2 regions of the Streptomyces sp. NPDC043680 genome follow, and region 2 is predicted to be linked to the other one. Evidence: riboswitches for the same ligand, from Rfam matches in the RefSeq annotation. Region 2 holds a riboswitch; the other holds the start of a gene.
What was found. A riboswitch is a leader RNA that binds a small molecule or an ion and turns the genes downstream of it on or off. The one in region 2 is predicted to bind ZMP and ZTP.
Positions count from the first base shown of each region.

Region 1: linked by a shared signal. The riboswitch ahead of AC0666_RS18845 (bifunctional 5,10-methylenetetrahydrofolate dehydrogenase/5,10-methenyltetrahydrofolate cyclohydrolase) and the one ahead of AC0666_RS03080 (serine hydroxymethyltransferase) in region 2 are both predicted to bind ZMP and ZTP.

Region 1 covers NZ_JBWKCE010000008.1:177,307-184,744, reverse strand. The annotation lists gene AC0666_RS18865 (amino acid permease) at 1-1,003, shown strand, start outside; gene AC0666_RS18860 (SRPBCC family protein) at 1,078-1,521, shown strand; gene AC0666_RS18855 (RNA polymerase sigma factor) at 1,719-3,308, opposite strand; partial or broken gene AC0666_RS18850 (SAM-dependent methyltransferase) at 3,544-3,872, opposite strand; ZMP/ZTP riboswitch at 3,986-4,079, shown strand; gene AC0666_RS18845 (bifunctional 5,10-methylenetetrahydrofolate dehydrogenase/5,10-methenyltetrahydrofolate cyclohydrolase) at 4,108-5,016, shown strand; gene AC0666_RS18840 (MAB_1171c family putative transporter) at 5,095-6,285, opposite strand; gene AC0666_RS18835 (NAD(P)/FAD-dependent oxidoreductase) at 6,282-7,438, opposite strand, start outside.
Region 2 covers NZ_JBWKCE010000001.1:656,423-664,069, forward strand. The annotation lists gene AC0666_RS03070 (2'-5' RNA ligase family protein) at 1-166, opposite strand, end outside; gene trpS (tryptophan--tRNA ligase) at 252-1,265, opposite strand; gene AC0666_RS03080 (serine hydroxymethyltransferase) at 1,644-2,912, opposite strand; ZMP/ZTP riboswitch at 2,948-3,038, opposite strand; gene rocD (ornithine--oxo-acid transaminase) at 3,185-4,390, shown strand; gene AC0666_RS03090 (glutathionylspermidine synthase family protein) at 4,391-5,587, opposite strand; gene AC0666_RS03095 (hypothetical protein) at 5,592-5,915, opposite strand; gene AC0666_RS03100 (DMT family protein) at 6,013-6,834, shown strand; gene pdxR (MocR-like pyridoxine biosynthesis transcription factor PdxR) at 6,837-7,647, opposite strand, start outside.

The DNA.
Region 1 (7,438 bases), on a different contig from region 2:
GGTCGGCTACCTGGCCGTGCTCTTCCCGGCCGTCGGGCAGCACAAGGCGGCGATGTGCCTGGCCGCGCTCACCGTCCAGTGGCTCCCCGCGCTGGCCAACCTGGCCGGCACCCGGTACGTGGGCGCGGTCCAACTGGTCTCCACCGTGCTGAAGTTCGCCCCGCTGCTGCTGGTGGCCGTGGGCGGCCTCTTCTTCTTCGACCCGGCGAACCTCGGCCCCTTCCGGGCCACCGGCCAGAGCCCGGTCGGCGCGGTCTCCGCCTGCGCGGCGATCCTGCTCTTCAGCTACCTCGGCGTGGAGTCGGCCGCCGTCAGCGCGGGCGAGGTCCGCGACCCGGCCCGCAACGTCGGCCGGGCCACCGTCCTCGGCACGGCCGGGGCGGCCCTCGTCTACCTGCTCGGCACCCTCGCCGTCTTCGGCCTGGTCGCCCACGACCGGCTGGTCGCCTCGCAGGCCCCGTTCACCGACGCCGTGAACGCCATGTTCGGCGGAACCTGGGGCGGCACCCTGGTGGCCTGCGCCGCGGTCGTCTCGATGGTCGGCGCGCTCAACGGCTGGACCCTGCTCAGTGCGCAGACCCCGTACGCCGCCGCCAAGGACGGGCTCTTCCCGAAGGTCTTCGAGAACAGGAAGCGGGGCGTTCCCGTGGCCGGCGTGCTCGTCACCGCCGCCTTGGCCTCCGGCCTGACCGTCTACAACTACGCCGTGGGCGCGGACGGCGTCTTCGAGGTCCTCGTCCTGGTCACCACCTTCACGGCGACCGTCCCGTACCTGCTCTCCACCGCCGCGCAGGTCTACTTCCTGCTGTCCGGGCAGTCCGTGCGCGTCCACCGCGGCCGACTGCTGCGCGACGGGATCCTCGCCGTCCTCGCCTTCGGCTTCTCGATGTGGCTGGTGGCGGGCTCGGGTTACGCGGCCGTCTACCAGGGCGTGCTGTTCCTGTTCGCAGGCGTCCTCGGCTACGCCGCGATGTCCGCGCGCAGGCAGCGCGCTGCCGCCTGACCTGCGGAGTAGCGTGGGATCCGGGCACAGACAGGGAGCAGACGGGGAGTAGCAGGGGGCAGTAAGGGGTCGCCATGTCCGCGATCAGACAGAGCATCGACATCGCGCGCCGTCCCGAAGAGGTCTACACCTACATCACGGATTTCGCGCACCTGCCGGAGTGGCAGGCGAGCGCGCTCTCCGCCCGCCCGCTCGACGACGCACCGCCGCACGTGGGACAGCGCGTCGCCGTCACACGCCGGATGGGCAGGCGGGACCTCCCGATGACCATGGAGGTCGTGGAGCTGGACCCACCGCGGAGCTGGCACCTCCACGGAGTCGACGGCCCCGTACGCGGCGATGTGCGCGGGACCATCGAACCGCTCGACGACGGCAGGCGCTCGCGCGTCACCCTGGCCCTCGACTTCGAGGGGCACGGCATCGGCAGGGTCCTCGCCCCCTTGGTGGTCAAGCCGTTCGCCCGCAAGGAGATGCCGCGCAGCGAGGAGAAGCTCAAGCACCTCCTCGAACACGCCTAGTGCTGTGGCCGGGAAGGTTTGCCGGGTCGCGTTGTCCGGTGCGGTGCATTGCAAGGCGGAGGCCCGCGGCTCGTACTGGACGTACTTGCGCGGTCCGACAACGCAGCGAGGTGCCGTGCCGGGCGGCGCGACCGGTGGACCTTTCCGGTCACAGCACTAGACACCGGCGGGCCGGCCTTTCGGCCGGCCCGGCGGGCTCAGTCCAGGTAGTCGCGCAGGACCTGCGAACGCGACGGGTGGCGCAGCTTCGACATCGTCTTGGACTCGATCTGGCGGATCCGCTCACGGGTGACCCCGTACACGCGGCCGATCTCGTCCAGGGTCTTCGGCTGGCCGTCGTTGAGGCCGTACCGCATGGAGACCACGCCCGCCTCGCGCTCGGAGAGCGTGCCCAGGATCGACTGGAGCTGCTCCTGGAGGAAGGTGAAGGAGACCGCGTCGGCCGGGACGACCGCCTCGGAGTCCTCGATGAGGTCACCGAACTCGCTGTCGCCCTCCTCACCCAGCGGGGTGTGCAGGGAGATCGGCTCACGGCCGTACTTCTGGACCTCGATGACCTTCTCGGGGGTCATGTCGAGCTCCTTGCCCAGCTCCTCCGGAGTGGGCTCCCGGCCGAGGTCCTGGAGCATCTGGCGCTGCACGCGGGCGAGCTTGTTGATGATCTCGACCATGTGCACGGGGATGCGGATGGTGCGCGACTGGTCGGCCATGGCACGCGTGATCGCCTGCCGGATCCACCAGGTCGCGTACGTGGAGAACTTGAAGCCCTTGGTGTAGTCGAACTTCTCCACGGCGCGGATCAGGCCGACGTTGCCCTCCTGGATCAGGTCCAGGAAGAGCATGCCGCGGCCGGTGTAGCGCTTGGCCAGGGAGACCACGAGGCGGAGGTTGGCCTCCAGCAGGTGGTTCTTGGCGCGTCGGCCGTCCTCGACCAGGATCTCCAGCTCGCGACGGTAGGCGGGCTTGTGGTCCTCCTCCTCTTCGAGCTTGTACTCGGAGAAGAGTCCGGCCTCGATCCGCTTGGCGAGCTCGACCTCCTGCTCGGCGTTGAGCAGCGGCACCTTGCCGATCAGCTTCAGGTAGTCCTTGACGGGGTCGGCGGTGGCACCGGCCACCATGACCGTCTGCGCCGGGGCGTCGTCCTCGTCGTCGTCGGACAGGACGAAGCCCTGGGCGCCGCCCGCCTTGGGCGCTTCCTCCTCGACGTCGTCGACGAGGTCCTCGGCGGCCCAGTCCTCGCCCTCGATGACCGGGGTCTCGCCCTCGTCGGCGTCCTTGGCGGTGGTCTTCTTGGCCGCGGCGGTCTTCTTGACCGCGGTCTTCTTCGCGGCGGTCTTCTTGACCGCCCGCTTCTTCGGCTCGGCGGCGGCCTCGGCCGTCACCTCTTCCGCGGCGGGCGCGGTCGCCGCAGCGGGTATCGCCGCCGCGGCGGAGGGGGCCGTGGCGGCGGCCGAGGCCTTGCGCGCGCCGATGGGGCGCGGCGCGGCGGCCGCCTTCTTGGTCACGGTGCGGGCAGGCGCAGCGGCCGCCTTGCGGGGCTTCTTGGCGGCAGCCTTCGTGGCGGGCGCGGCGCTGACGTGCAGCGCGACACCCTCCTCGTCCAGGACCTGGTTCAGGCTGCGCAGGACCCGCTTCCACTGGTCCACCGGGATGCGGCCGGCCTCGAAGGCCTGGCGCACGTCGTCACCGTTGATGTGACCCTGCTCGCGGCCGCGCTCGACGAGCGCGACGAGGGCCTCCGATTCGGCGATCTCCGGAGGGAACGTACGGGACGGGCTGAGCGACACAAGGAGCCTCTCGTTGCGAACAGATAGGGAGTGGGCGGGACATCATCGCGCGGACTCGGGAAAACAGACCCGGGGGGGTCTGTATTCCGGGGCCGCGCGAGGACACCTGTCGGTTCATCGCATGCCCGAGTCGATTCGTTACGCGCTGAATTGAGTGACCTGCGCCACGCTGTGGGCGGGCAACCGATCCGCCGTGGATCCGTCCGCGCCCCTTCCGCCCCTTCCGTCGGCCCGTTTTGCGGGCTTCTATGAGGAAACGGGCGGTGTGCGCCACGAACGAGCCTTCGCGTTCGATCCGTTCGTGGAGCTCTCGCAGCCGGTCCCGGTACTGCCCGACCGTGAAGCCGGGCACCATCCAGATCACCTTCCGGAGAAAGTAGATCACGGCTCCGATGCCGTGAACTCCGTACGCAGTCTTTCGGCGCGCAAATCCACCACTTCCAGGCCCGCCTTCCCGGCTCCGGCGACCGCGTCGTCCGGGCGCCGGGCGCGCCGCGCCTGCTCCGGCTGCGGCCCGAGAAAGTACTCGACCAGCTCGAAGACGCTCGTCGGCCCGACCTGGGTGCGTGTCATGGCCCCATCGTCCCAGCGGGAGCGCCGGTGATCCACCGGTTTGACCGCTTGTGGGTGGTCTCCCCGTCTTCCCCGGTGGACCGGCCGCCACGTCGATTACAGTGGGACCGGGCCGTGACTGGCGTTCGGGTGGATCACCACCGGGGAGCGGCCCGGCGCACCCCCGTGCGTCGACTGCCGCGCGCCTGGGCGAACCGCGATCCCGCAGCGACGCTCAGGAGACCCCATGACGACTGCCCCGTCCGTTCCGCAGGGCCCGACCGGTGAGCAGGCGCAGACCGCCCGGCTCATGGACGGCACCGCCCTCGCCCGCCGCATCTCGGAGCAGACCGCGGCCTACGCGGCGAAGCTCACCGAGCGCACCGGCACCGCGCCCTGCCTCGCGACCGTGCTGGTCGGCGAGGACCCCGCATCCGTCACGTACGTCCGCATGAAGCAGAACCGCTGTGCCAAGGCCGGGATCACCTCCCGCCACGTGGAGCTCCCCGCGGAGACCACCACCGAGGAGCTCGTCGCCGCGATCACCGCTCTCTCCGAGGACCCGGAGATCAGCGGCATCCTCCTCCAGCACCCCGTCCCGCACCACATCGACGAGCGCGCCGCCTTCGAGGCCATCGCCCCGGGCAAGGACGTCGACGGGGTCACCATGCACTCCTTCGCCGCCATGGGCTTCGGACTGCCGGGCTTCGTCTCCTGCACGCCCGGCGGCATCATGCGCCTGCTCGCCGAGTACGACGTCGACCTGACCGGCAAGCACGCCGTCGTGGTCGGCCGCAGCGCGATCCTCGGCAAGCCGGCCGGCATGCTGCTGCTGGAGCAGAACGCCACCGTCACCTACTGCCACTCCCGCACCCGGGACCTCCCCTCGATCGTGCGCCAGGCCGATGTGCTGGTCGCCGCCGTCGGCAAGGCCGAGTTCATCCGGGGCGAGGACATCAAGCCGGGCGCGGTGGTCCTGGACGCCGGTTACAACGAGGGCAACGTCGGCGACGTCCACTTCGAGTCGGCCGCCGCCCGGGCCTCGCTGATCACCCCGGTCCCCGGCGGTGTCGGCCCGATGACCATCGCCGTGCTCCTGGAGCAGACCGTGCAGGCGGCCGCCGCCCAGGCCGGCCTGGCGCTCGCCGAGCTCTGACACCGGGGCACACCGTCCCGCGGCACGCCCCGCGCCCCGGACCCGCCGGCCCGGGGCGCCGCCGTGCCGGGCCCCTGCCTACGGGCGGCCGCAGACGTCCCGGCGGGCGGCCGCCACGATCGGGGACCGGCGGAACTCCCACGCCAGCGCCGCCAGCGGCCGTGAGTCCAGGCGGTGCGGATCGGGAGGGCCCTGGGTGGCGGCGGCCCCCTCCCGGGCCGCCGCCAGATCCGCGACCTCCCGGCGCCGGCACGCCGCCGCCAGCATCGCCGCGTCGGCGACGATCGCGGCCCGCTGCTCGCCGAGGCCTTCCTCCCGCGCGGCCTCGTACGCGGCGCACCGCACGGCGGGGTCGAACCAGCTCGCCAGGGCCAGGATCCCGTCGTCGATCACCGATTCCCGGTGGATCAGCCGGATGCCGACCGGTGACCACCAGGTGAGCGGCACGGTCTGCGCGCTGGACGCCGCGAACCCGCGCAGCGCCTTCCACAGCGGGTACAGCCGCCGGTACCGGCTGAAGTCGCGCCAGGCCGCCGACCCGCCGATCAGCGGCACGATGAACCCGCTCCCCAGCAGCAGGGCCGCCGCGGCGCCGAGCGGCGGAGCCACGTAGGTGGACAGGTCGTCCCAGTCGCGGCCGCTCCAGCGGGCGCCCACCGCGGCCCATTTCGCGACCAGGAAGCCCACGTCCAGCGCCCCGCCGAGCATGACCAGCGCCAGCCCGGTGCGCAGCGGGCGCATCGAGGGGGACACCCGGCGCATCCACGTCCAGCACAGCAGGGTGAGCGTCGTGCTGCCCACGGTGTGCGCGAGGAGGTAGCAGGCGATCATCTCGCGCAGCCACGGGGTGTTGGCGTAGTACGTGTCCAGGTCGCGCACCCGCTCCACCGGCGCGTCCCCCATGGCGAAGAGCGAGACGATCAGCACCGCGACGGCGCCGTACGCGGCGATGGTCAGGCGCGTGGCCCGGCGCACGCCGGGGGTGGGGCGGCTGCCCCAGTGCAGGATCAGCACGATGCAGGCGCCCGAGAACGCGGTGAGCATGCTGTACACCAGTGGGGCCGAGAAGTTGACGATGCCGGTCAGCTTGTTGACCGCGACGATCGTCGGCGGCGCCGCGAGGAACATCACCAGGGTGCCGACCGCCAGCAGCGTGCAGACGGCGCGGACGGTGGGCTGCCCCCAACTGCGGCGCAGCGTCGGCGCCTTGACCAGCAGGGCCACGCCGATCACCACCCCCGGCACGTACAGGATGAGGCTGTCGCTCATCGGGCCTGGCCGACGGGGCCCACCGGTCCCACAGGGTCGGCGGGCTCGACCGCCTCCGCGGCGGCGTCCCGGTCGAGTCCCGCGACGGCCCGCTCGGCGGCGGTCAGCGGAGCCGCCTTCAGCGCCCCCCGGTCCGAGGCCCGCAGCACGTCCCACACCACGGACGGGCGGACCCAGTAGGTGGGGGAGCTGTTCATGGTGATCACCTGCAGCAGGGCGCGGGCCAGGGTCGGGCGGGTGGTGGCCCCGGTCATCAGCCGGTCGACGTACGCGGTGAGCAGTCCGGCGCCGGCCCGCGGCTTCATGCCGGTGGCGCCCGGGTAGAGGATGTCCTGCGAGGTGGCGAGGTCCCAGGCCGTGGACACCAGGGGGGCGAGCGCGCGCTGCGCCTCGCGGCCGATGGCCGGGTGGGCGAGCCCCTTGGCGCGCAGCAGGGCGCGTACGGCCAGCAGGCCTTGAGCTGCGACCGTCATGCCCTGCCCGTACAGCGGGTTGAAGGTGGCGACCGAGTCGCCTACCGCGAAGAAGCCGTCGGGCAGGTCGGCCTTCTCGAAGTAGAGCCGCCGGTTGGCGGTGCCCTGGGTGACGGTGACGTCCGTCAAGGGCTTGCGGTGTTCCAGGAGTTCGCCGACGATCGGGTCGCGGACGCCCTTCGCGAACGGGACGAAGGCATCGGGGTCGGAGGTGGGCTGGCCGCCGCGGGTGCCGGACAGCGTGGCCTGCCACTGCCCGTTCTCGATCGGCACGATCGTCGCCGTCTGCCCGGGTACGGGCACGCGCGGGTCGGACTGCACGTTGATGATCGGGAAGCCCATCGCGTGCGACCCGGCGGGTGCCTCGAAGACACGGGTCGCGTAGACCAGGCCGGAATCCACCTCGGCCTGCCGGATGCCGCTCAGGCCGAGCTCCTGGAGCCAGATCCGGGCCCGGGAGCCGCGCCCGCTCGCGTCGACCACCAGGTCCGCGGAGACCAGCCGGCCCTTCTCCTGCGGGGTGTCGACCCGTACGCCGGTGACCCGGTCGGCCGTGCCCTCCAGGGAGCGGACCCTGGCCTGCTGGAGGGTGCTCACGCCCTGCAGGCCGACCACACGGGCCCGGACCACCGAGTCGAGGAGGTCGCGGCTGCACGAGATGTTGAACTGCATTTCCCGGT
Region 2 (7,647 bases):
GGATCTCCGGGAGCCGCTCCGCTTCCACCTCGGTGGGCGGGACGAGGGTGACATGCGTGGGGATGCCGTGCGCGGCGGCGTCCCCGAAGCCGGCGCGCAGCTGCTGGAGCTGGCTGCCGTACGGCTCCGGGACCGCGATCGAAACGCCGAGCGTTACGGTCCCCACGTATGTCTCCTCCGTCGAATGCTGTGTGCGGCCTGCCGCCCCAGTGTGGGGCCGAAACCCCCCGGATTGCCAGGGGCCCCGGTGGTCAGTGCTTGGCGGGCACCAGACCGAGCCGGTCGTACGCCTGCGCCAGGGTCTCGGCGGCGACGGCGCGGGCCTTCTCCGCGCCCTTGGCCAGGATGGAGTCCAGCGTCTCCGGGTCGTCCAGGTATTCCTGGGTGCGCTGCTTGAACGGTGTGACGAAATCGACCATCACACCGGCCAGGTCGGTCTTCAGCGCGCCGTAGCCCTTGCCCTCGTACTTGGCCTCCAGGGCGGGGATGCTCTCGCCCGTGAGGGTGGAGTAGATCGTGAGCAGGTTGCTGACGCCGGGCTTGGCCGCGGTGTCGAAGCGGACCTCGGCCTCGGTGTCGGTGACCGCGCTCTTGATCTTCTTCTCGGTGGCCTTGGCCTCGTCGAGGAGGTTGATCAGGCCCTTGGGGGACGAGGCGGACTTCGACATCTTGATCGACGGGTCCTGGAGGTCGTAGATCTTCGCGACCTCCTTGACGATGTGCGCGGCGGGCAGCGTGAAGGTCTCGCCGAAGCGCTGGTTGAAGCGCTCGGCCAGGTCGCGGGTCAGCTCGATGTGCTGGCGCTGGTCCTCGCCGACGGGGACGGCGTTCGCCTGGTAGAGCAGGATGTCGGCGACCTGGAGGATCGGGTACGTGAACAGGCCGACGCTGGCGCTGTTCACCCCGCCCTTGGCGGACTTGTCCTTGAACTGGGTCATCCGGCTGGCCTCGCCGAAGCCGGTGATGCAGTTCATCACCCAGGCGAGCTGGGCGTGCTCGGGGACGTGGCTCTGGATGAAGAGCGTGCAGCGGTCGGGGTCGAGGCCGGCGGCGAGGAGCTGCGCGGCCGAGAGCCGGGTGTTCGCGCGGAGGTCCTTCGGATCCTGCGGCATGGTGATCGCGTGCAGGTCGACGACCATGTAGAAGGCGTCGTGCGTCTCCTGCAGGGCGACGTACTGGCGGATGGCTCCGAGGTAGTTCCCGAGGTGGAACGAGCCGGAGGTGGGCTGGATGCCGGAGAGCGCGCGAGGACGATCAGAAGCCATGGCTCCATTCTCTCAGGTGCGGGGGCCGACTCCGGCCGTTCCGTGGCCGGAAGCCGCCGGGTCCTTGCGGGGGCGCCGGGCGGGCGGGCCGTGCCGGGCGGGCGGCGGCTGCGGGTACCGCCGCGTAGCGGCGCGTCCGGATCTTGCCCGAAGCAAGCGACCGCTTTGGCCCTGCGAGTGCCGGCCCCGGCTGCGGGACGCCCGGGCGGGGGCGGGGTGGGGTGTTGACCGGGGCGTAGAACGTGATTTGTTGGCGCCTGATCCCGATCACCAAGGCGATCCGGATCAGGCGCCATAAATCATCAGCCCCGGACGACACCCCACCCCGTCACCGCCCCCGGCCCCCGCACCACCCCGCCGCGCAGCGGCCCCGCGCGGTCAGGAGACCGGGAGGCCCGGGGCCGGGTGGGTGGCCATGAGGGCGGTGACCTCCTTGCGGATCACGGACAGGGCCGCCTCGTCGGACGCGGACGCCGCGTCCACCGCGCGGGAGATCCAGTCCGCCACCAGCGGCATGTGCTCCTCGGTCAGGCCGCGGGAGGTGAGCGAGGGGGTGCCGATCCGGATCCCCGACGGGTCGAAGGGCTTGCGCGGGTCGAACGGGACCGTGTTGTAGTTCACCACGATGCCCGAGCGGTCCAGCGCCTTGGCCGCCACCTTGCCCGGCACGCCCCGGGAGGTCAGGTCCACCAGGATCAGGTGGTTGTCCGTACCGCCCGACACCAGGTCGAAGCCCCGGCCCAGCAACTGCGCGGCCAGCGCCTTGGCGTTGGCGACGACCGCGTGCGCGTACGTCACGAACGACGGCTGCGCCGCCTCGTGCAGGGCCACCGCGATGCCCGCCGTCGTCTGGTTGTGCGGGCCGCCCTGGAGGCCCGGGAACACCGCCTTGTCGATGGCCTTGGCGTGCTCCTCCTTGCACATCAGCATCGCGCCGCGCGGGCCCCGCAGGGTCTTGTGGGTCGTCGTGGAGACCACGTCCACGTGCCCGACCGGCGACGGGTGGGCCCCGCCCGCGATGAGGCCCGCGATGTGCGCCACGTCCGCGACGAGGACCGAGCCCGCCTCGGCGGCGATCGAGGCGAAGGCCTCGAAGTCGATCGTGCGGGGCAGCGCGGTGCCACCGCAGAAGATCAGCTTGGGTCGCTCCGCGAGGGCGAGGTCGCGGACCGCGTCGTAGTCGATGAGGCCGGTGTCGGCGCGGACGCCGTACTGGACGCCGCGGAACCAGGAGCCCGTCGCCGAGACGCCCCAGCCGTGCGTCAGGTGGCCGCCCATCGGCAGGGCCATGCCCATCACCGTGTCGCCGGGCTTCGCGAAGGCCAGGTACACGGCCAGGTTCGCGGGCGAGCCCGAGTACGGCTGGACGTTCGCGTGGTCCACCCCGAACAGGCCCTTGGCCCGCTCGACGGCGAGCGCCTCGACGCGGTCGATGTTCTGCTGGCCCTCGTAGTAGCGGCGGCCGGGGTAGCCCTCGCTGTACTTGTTCTGCAGCACCGTGCCGGAGGCTTCGAGCACCGCCGCCGACACGTAGTTCTCGCTGGGGATCAGGCGCAGGGTCTCGGCCTGCAGGGTCTCCTCCGCCGCGACGAAGGACGCCAGCTCGGGGTCGGTCGCGGAAAGGGCGGGATGGCGGCGCGCGTTCACGGCGGCTCCTCCGGGGTCGATGTCAGTTCTCGTCCCCGCGAGGCCCAGGCGAGCGGCCCTGTGTGCGGTCGTCCGCGCACGACTCCCCCGGAGTTGGTTCTCCGTACGCCAGTCGCCGTGCGTACCGCCCACCATAGCGGGCGGGCCACAAGAAAGGTTTCCGCGCCCGGTATACGAGCGACGTATAGCCGTATACCCGTATACAGGGTGGCGCCACCACTCGTCATCCGGGGCCGGCCGGCCCGCCCGCACGACCGACGATCGGAGACCCCGTGTCGACAACCGCTGATGCCCTGCGTGCCGCCGAGGCCCACAGTGCGCACAACTACCACCCGCTGCCCGTCGTCGTGGCGTCCGCCGAAGGCGCGTGGATGACCGACGTCGAAGGCCGTCGCTACCTCGACATGCTCGCGGGCTACTCGGCGCTCAACTTCGGCCACGGCAACCGCCGTCTCATCGACGCGGCCCACGCGCAGTTGGAGCGGGTCACGCTCACCTCGCGCGCCTTCCACCACGACCGCTTCGCCGAGTTCTGCGCCGAGCTGGCCGCGCTGTGCGGCAAGGAGATGGTGCTGCCGATGAACACCGGCGCGGAGGCGGTGGAGACGGCGGTGAAGACCGCCCGCAAGTGGGGCTACGAGGTCAAGGGCGTGCCGGACGGCCACGCCAAGATCGTGGTCGCGTCCGACAACTTCCACGGCCGTACGACGACCATCGTGAGCTTCTCGACCGACCACGAGGCCCGCGACCACTTCGGTCCGTACACGCCGGGCTTCGAGATCGTGCCGTACGGGGACCTCACCGCGCTGTCCCACGCCGTCACCTCGAACACCGTGGCCGTACTGCTGGAGCCGATCCAGGGCGAGGCGGGGGTCCTCGTGCCGCCGCCCGGATACCTCCCGGGCGTGCGGGAGCTGACGCGCGAGCGCAACGTGCTGTTCATGGCGGACGAGATCCAGTCGGGCCTGGGCCGGACCGGCACGACCTTCGCCTGCGAGCACGAAGGGGTCGTGCCGGACGTCTACATCCTCGGCAAGGCCCTGGGCGGCGGTGTGGTCCCGGTCTCCGCGGTCGTCGCCGACCGGGACGTGCTCGGGGTGTTCCGCCCCGGCGAGCACGGCTCCACCTTCGGCGGCAACCCGCTGGCCTGCGCCGTCGCCCTGGAGGTGATCGCGATGCTGCGCACCGGCGAGCACCAGCAGCGCGCCGCCGAACTCGGCGACCACTTGCACCGCGAGCTCGGCCTGCTGGTCGGCGGCGGCGCGGTGACCGCCGTCCGCGGGCGCGGCCTGTGGGCGGGTGTGGACATCGCCCCGGGACACGGCACCGGCCGGCAGGTCTCCGAACAGCTGATGCAGCGGGGCGTGCTGGTCAAGGACACCCACGGGGCGACGATCCGGATCGCCCCGCCGCTGGTGATCAGCAAGGAGGACCTGGACTGGGGCCTGGACCAGCTGCGGGCCGTGCTCGCCGGGTGATCAGAGGATGACGTGGGGCAGGAAGCGGGCGTACTCGTCCGTGACCGGCCCCGCCGATTCCCGGATGCCGAGCCCCGCCGCCTCCTCCTCGACGACCCACGCGCCGAGCACGACCCGGTTGCCGTCGAAGTCGGGCAGCGGGGCCAGGGCCTGGAAGCAGTACGTCTCCCCATCGGCCGGTACGAACGGCTCCCCGCCCGGACCGGCCTCGTGGAGGGTGACCCCGGCGCCCTCGCGGCCCAGCAGCGGCTTGGCCGCGTAGCCGGTGGTGTCGGCGAGTTCGCGCGGGCCGTCGAGGTAGGCGGGCAGCAGGTTGGGGTGGTCGGGGAAGAGCTCCCACAGGATCGCCAGCAGCGCCTTGTTGGACAGCAGCATCTTCCACAGCGGCTCGATCCAGCAGGTGCTGCCGGATCCGCCGCCGTGGTCGTACGTGCCGAGGACCTGCGGGCCGAAGGTGTCGGTGGCCAGCCACTCCCACGGGTAGAGCTTGAAGCAGCTGCGGATGAAGCGGAGTTTCTGGTCCACGAACCGGCCCGACAGGCTGTCCCAGCCGATCTGCTCGACGGACAGCGCCTCGGTCTCCAGGCCCGCCTGTTCGGCGGTCTCCTGGAGGTAGGCCACCGTCATCAGGTCCTCGCCGAGCTCGTCGGTCTCGGAGTGCGCGAAGTGCAGCGGTCCGGGCGGCAGCAGCTCCGCCTGCCGGCGCCAGGCGTCGACGAGCCGCTCGTGCAGGGAGTTCCACTGGTCGGCGCCGGGGAAGCGCTCCTCCATCCAGAACCACTGCGGGCTCGCCGCCTCGACGAGGGAGGTGGGGGTGTCCGCGTTGTACTCCAGCATCTTGGCCGGGCTGCCGGAGCCGTCGTAGTGCAGGTCGAACCGGCCGTACAGGGACGGCTGTTCGGCACGCCTGCGCCAGGACTCGGCGATCAGGGCGGCGAGGCCGGGCTCGGTGATGCCGAGGTCGGCGAAGCGGTCGTGCTCGACGATGTGCGCGGCCGCGGCCAGGCACATGGCGTGCAGCTCCTCGACGACGTCCTCCAAGGCCTCGACCTCGGGCAGCGAGAAGGAGTAGTACGCGCTCTCGTCCCAGTAGGGGCGCAGGGAGTCGTCCGGGTAGCGGGTGAGGGGGTAGATCAGCCCCTGCTCCTCGACGGTCCGCTGCCAGTCCGGGCGGGGCTCGATGGTGTGGCGCCGCACGGGCTCAGCCGCCGCTGGAGCTGGAGTGGCCGCCGATGCCGCCGCGGGTGACGGCGGACTTGTCGAAGCTGCCGCCGCTGACCTTGTTGTTGCGGACGCTCCCGCCGTAGTAGTACGCGCCGCGGCTGCTACTGCTGCCGCTCTTGCACTCCTTGCTGTTGAGCTTCTCCAGCGTGACGCGGTCCACGCAGCGCTTGTCGGGCTCGTCGCTCTTGCCGCAGGCCACGAGCGCGGCGGCCAGCAGTCCCATCCCGCCGAGGGCGACGGCGCCGGACCGCATGCGGCGGCGGGCGGTGCTGCTGCTCGTACTCGTGCTGTCCATGACCATGGGCGACAGACTAGAACGGGGCGGCAAGGCGATGGAATCCGGCCGCCCAAACCCTCGCCGCGCCTCCATGACCTAGAGTCAATTCGTGCTCCTTGGGATGATTTGTGCGCTCGGTGCGGCGGTCTGCTTCGGTACGGCATCGGTCCTGCAGGCGATGGCGGCCCGGGCCGCGGAGCCGGGGACCGGCTCGGGAGTGGACACGGCACTGCTCCTGCGGGCGCTGCGGCAGTGGCGGTACGTGGCGGGCCTCGCCCTGGACGCCGTCGGCTTCGTCCTCCAGATCGTGGCGCTCAAGCACATCCCCATCTACGCGGTGGGTGCGGCGCTGTCCGCGAGCCTCGCGGTGACGGCCGTGGTCGCGGCGCGGCTGCTGCGGACCCGGCTGAGCCGGACCGAGTGGGCGGCGGTGGCGGCGGTGTGCGCGGGGCTGGCGATGCTGGGTCTGTCCTCGGGCGAGGAGGGGTCCGGGACGGGCTCCCTCGTGTTGGAGCTCGGGCTGCTCGGGGTGGCCGCTCTGGTGCTGCTGGTGGGAGCGGTGGCGGGCGGCCTGCCGGACCGGCAGCGGTCGCTGGTCCTCGGCCTGGCCGCCGGGACGGGCTTCGGGGTGGTCGAGGTGGCCGTCCGCCTCATCGACGGGATCTCCTTCTCCGATCCGGCGGTGTACGCGCTGCTGCTGGGCGGCGGTGCGGCCTTCCTGCTGCTCACCTCGGCGCTGCAGCGCGGCTCGGTGACGGCGGCCACCGCGGGGATGGTGCTGGGCGAGACGATCGGGCCGGCGGCGGTGGGGGTGGCGTGGCTCGGCGACCGCACCCGCGAAGGTCTGGTCTGGCTGGCCGTCCTGGGCTTCGCGGTGGCGGTGTGCGGAGCCCTGGCCCTGTCCCGCTTCGGCGAGCCCCCGCCGGGGCCCGACCCCGCCTGACCTCACGGGAGCGCGGCGACCAGGGCCCGCAGGGTGGGGGACCAGGCGCTGGTCGAGGGGGTGCCGTAGCCCACCACCAGCGCCTCGCGGGGCGGGAGCGCCGCCTCCGGATGGGCGTAGCGGGACAGGGTTTCGAGGGCCAGGTCCTGCCAGGCCGCGGCCCGCAGCACCGCGGGCTGCGTCCCCTCGGGAAGGTCCAGCACCGCGTGCAGCCCCGCCGCGATCCCCGACACCGCCACCCGCCCCGCGACCGCCGCCACCAGCTCGTCGCGCCGGCGGCGGTACCTCAGCCGCATCCCCCGCACGTGCCGGTCGTACGCCCCCGACCGGATGAACTCCGCGAGCGTGAGCTGGTCCAGCGCGCTCGACGTCCAGTCGATGCGCCCCTTCGCCGCGACGACCTCGTCCACCAGCCCCGCCGGCAGCACCATCCACCCCATCCGCAGCCCTGGCGCCAGCGACTTGCTCGCCGTGCCGAGGTAGGCCACCCGCTCCGGGTCGAGCCCCTGCAGCGCCCCCACCGGCTGCCGGTCGTAGCGGAATTCGCCGTCGTAGTCGTCCTCCAGGACGAGCCCGCCCGTGGTCCGCGCCCAGTCGACCGCCGCCGCCCGCCGCTGCGGGGTCAGCGCGGCCCCGGTCGGGAACTGGTGCGCCGGAGTCAACAGCACCGCCCCCACCCCGTCGGGCAGTTCCGCCGTGCACGCCCCCGCCCCGTCCACCGGAAGCGGCCGGGTCCGCAGCCCCGCCCCGGTCAGCAGCTCCCGGTGCTCGCCGAGGCCGTACCCCTCCACCGCCACCTCCCGTACCCGCCGC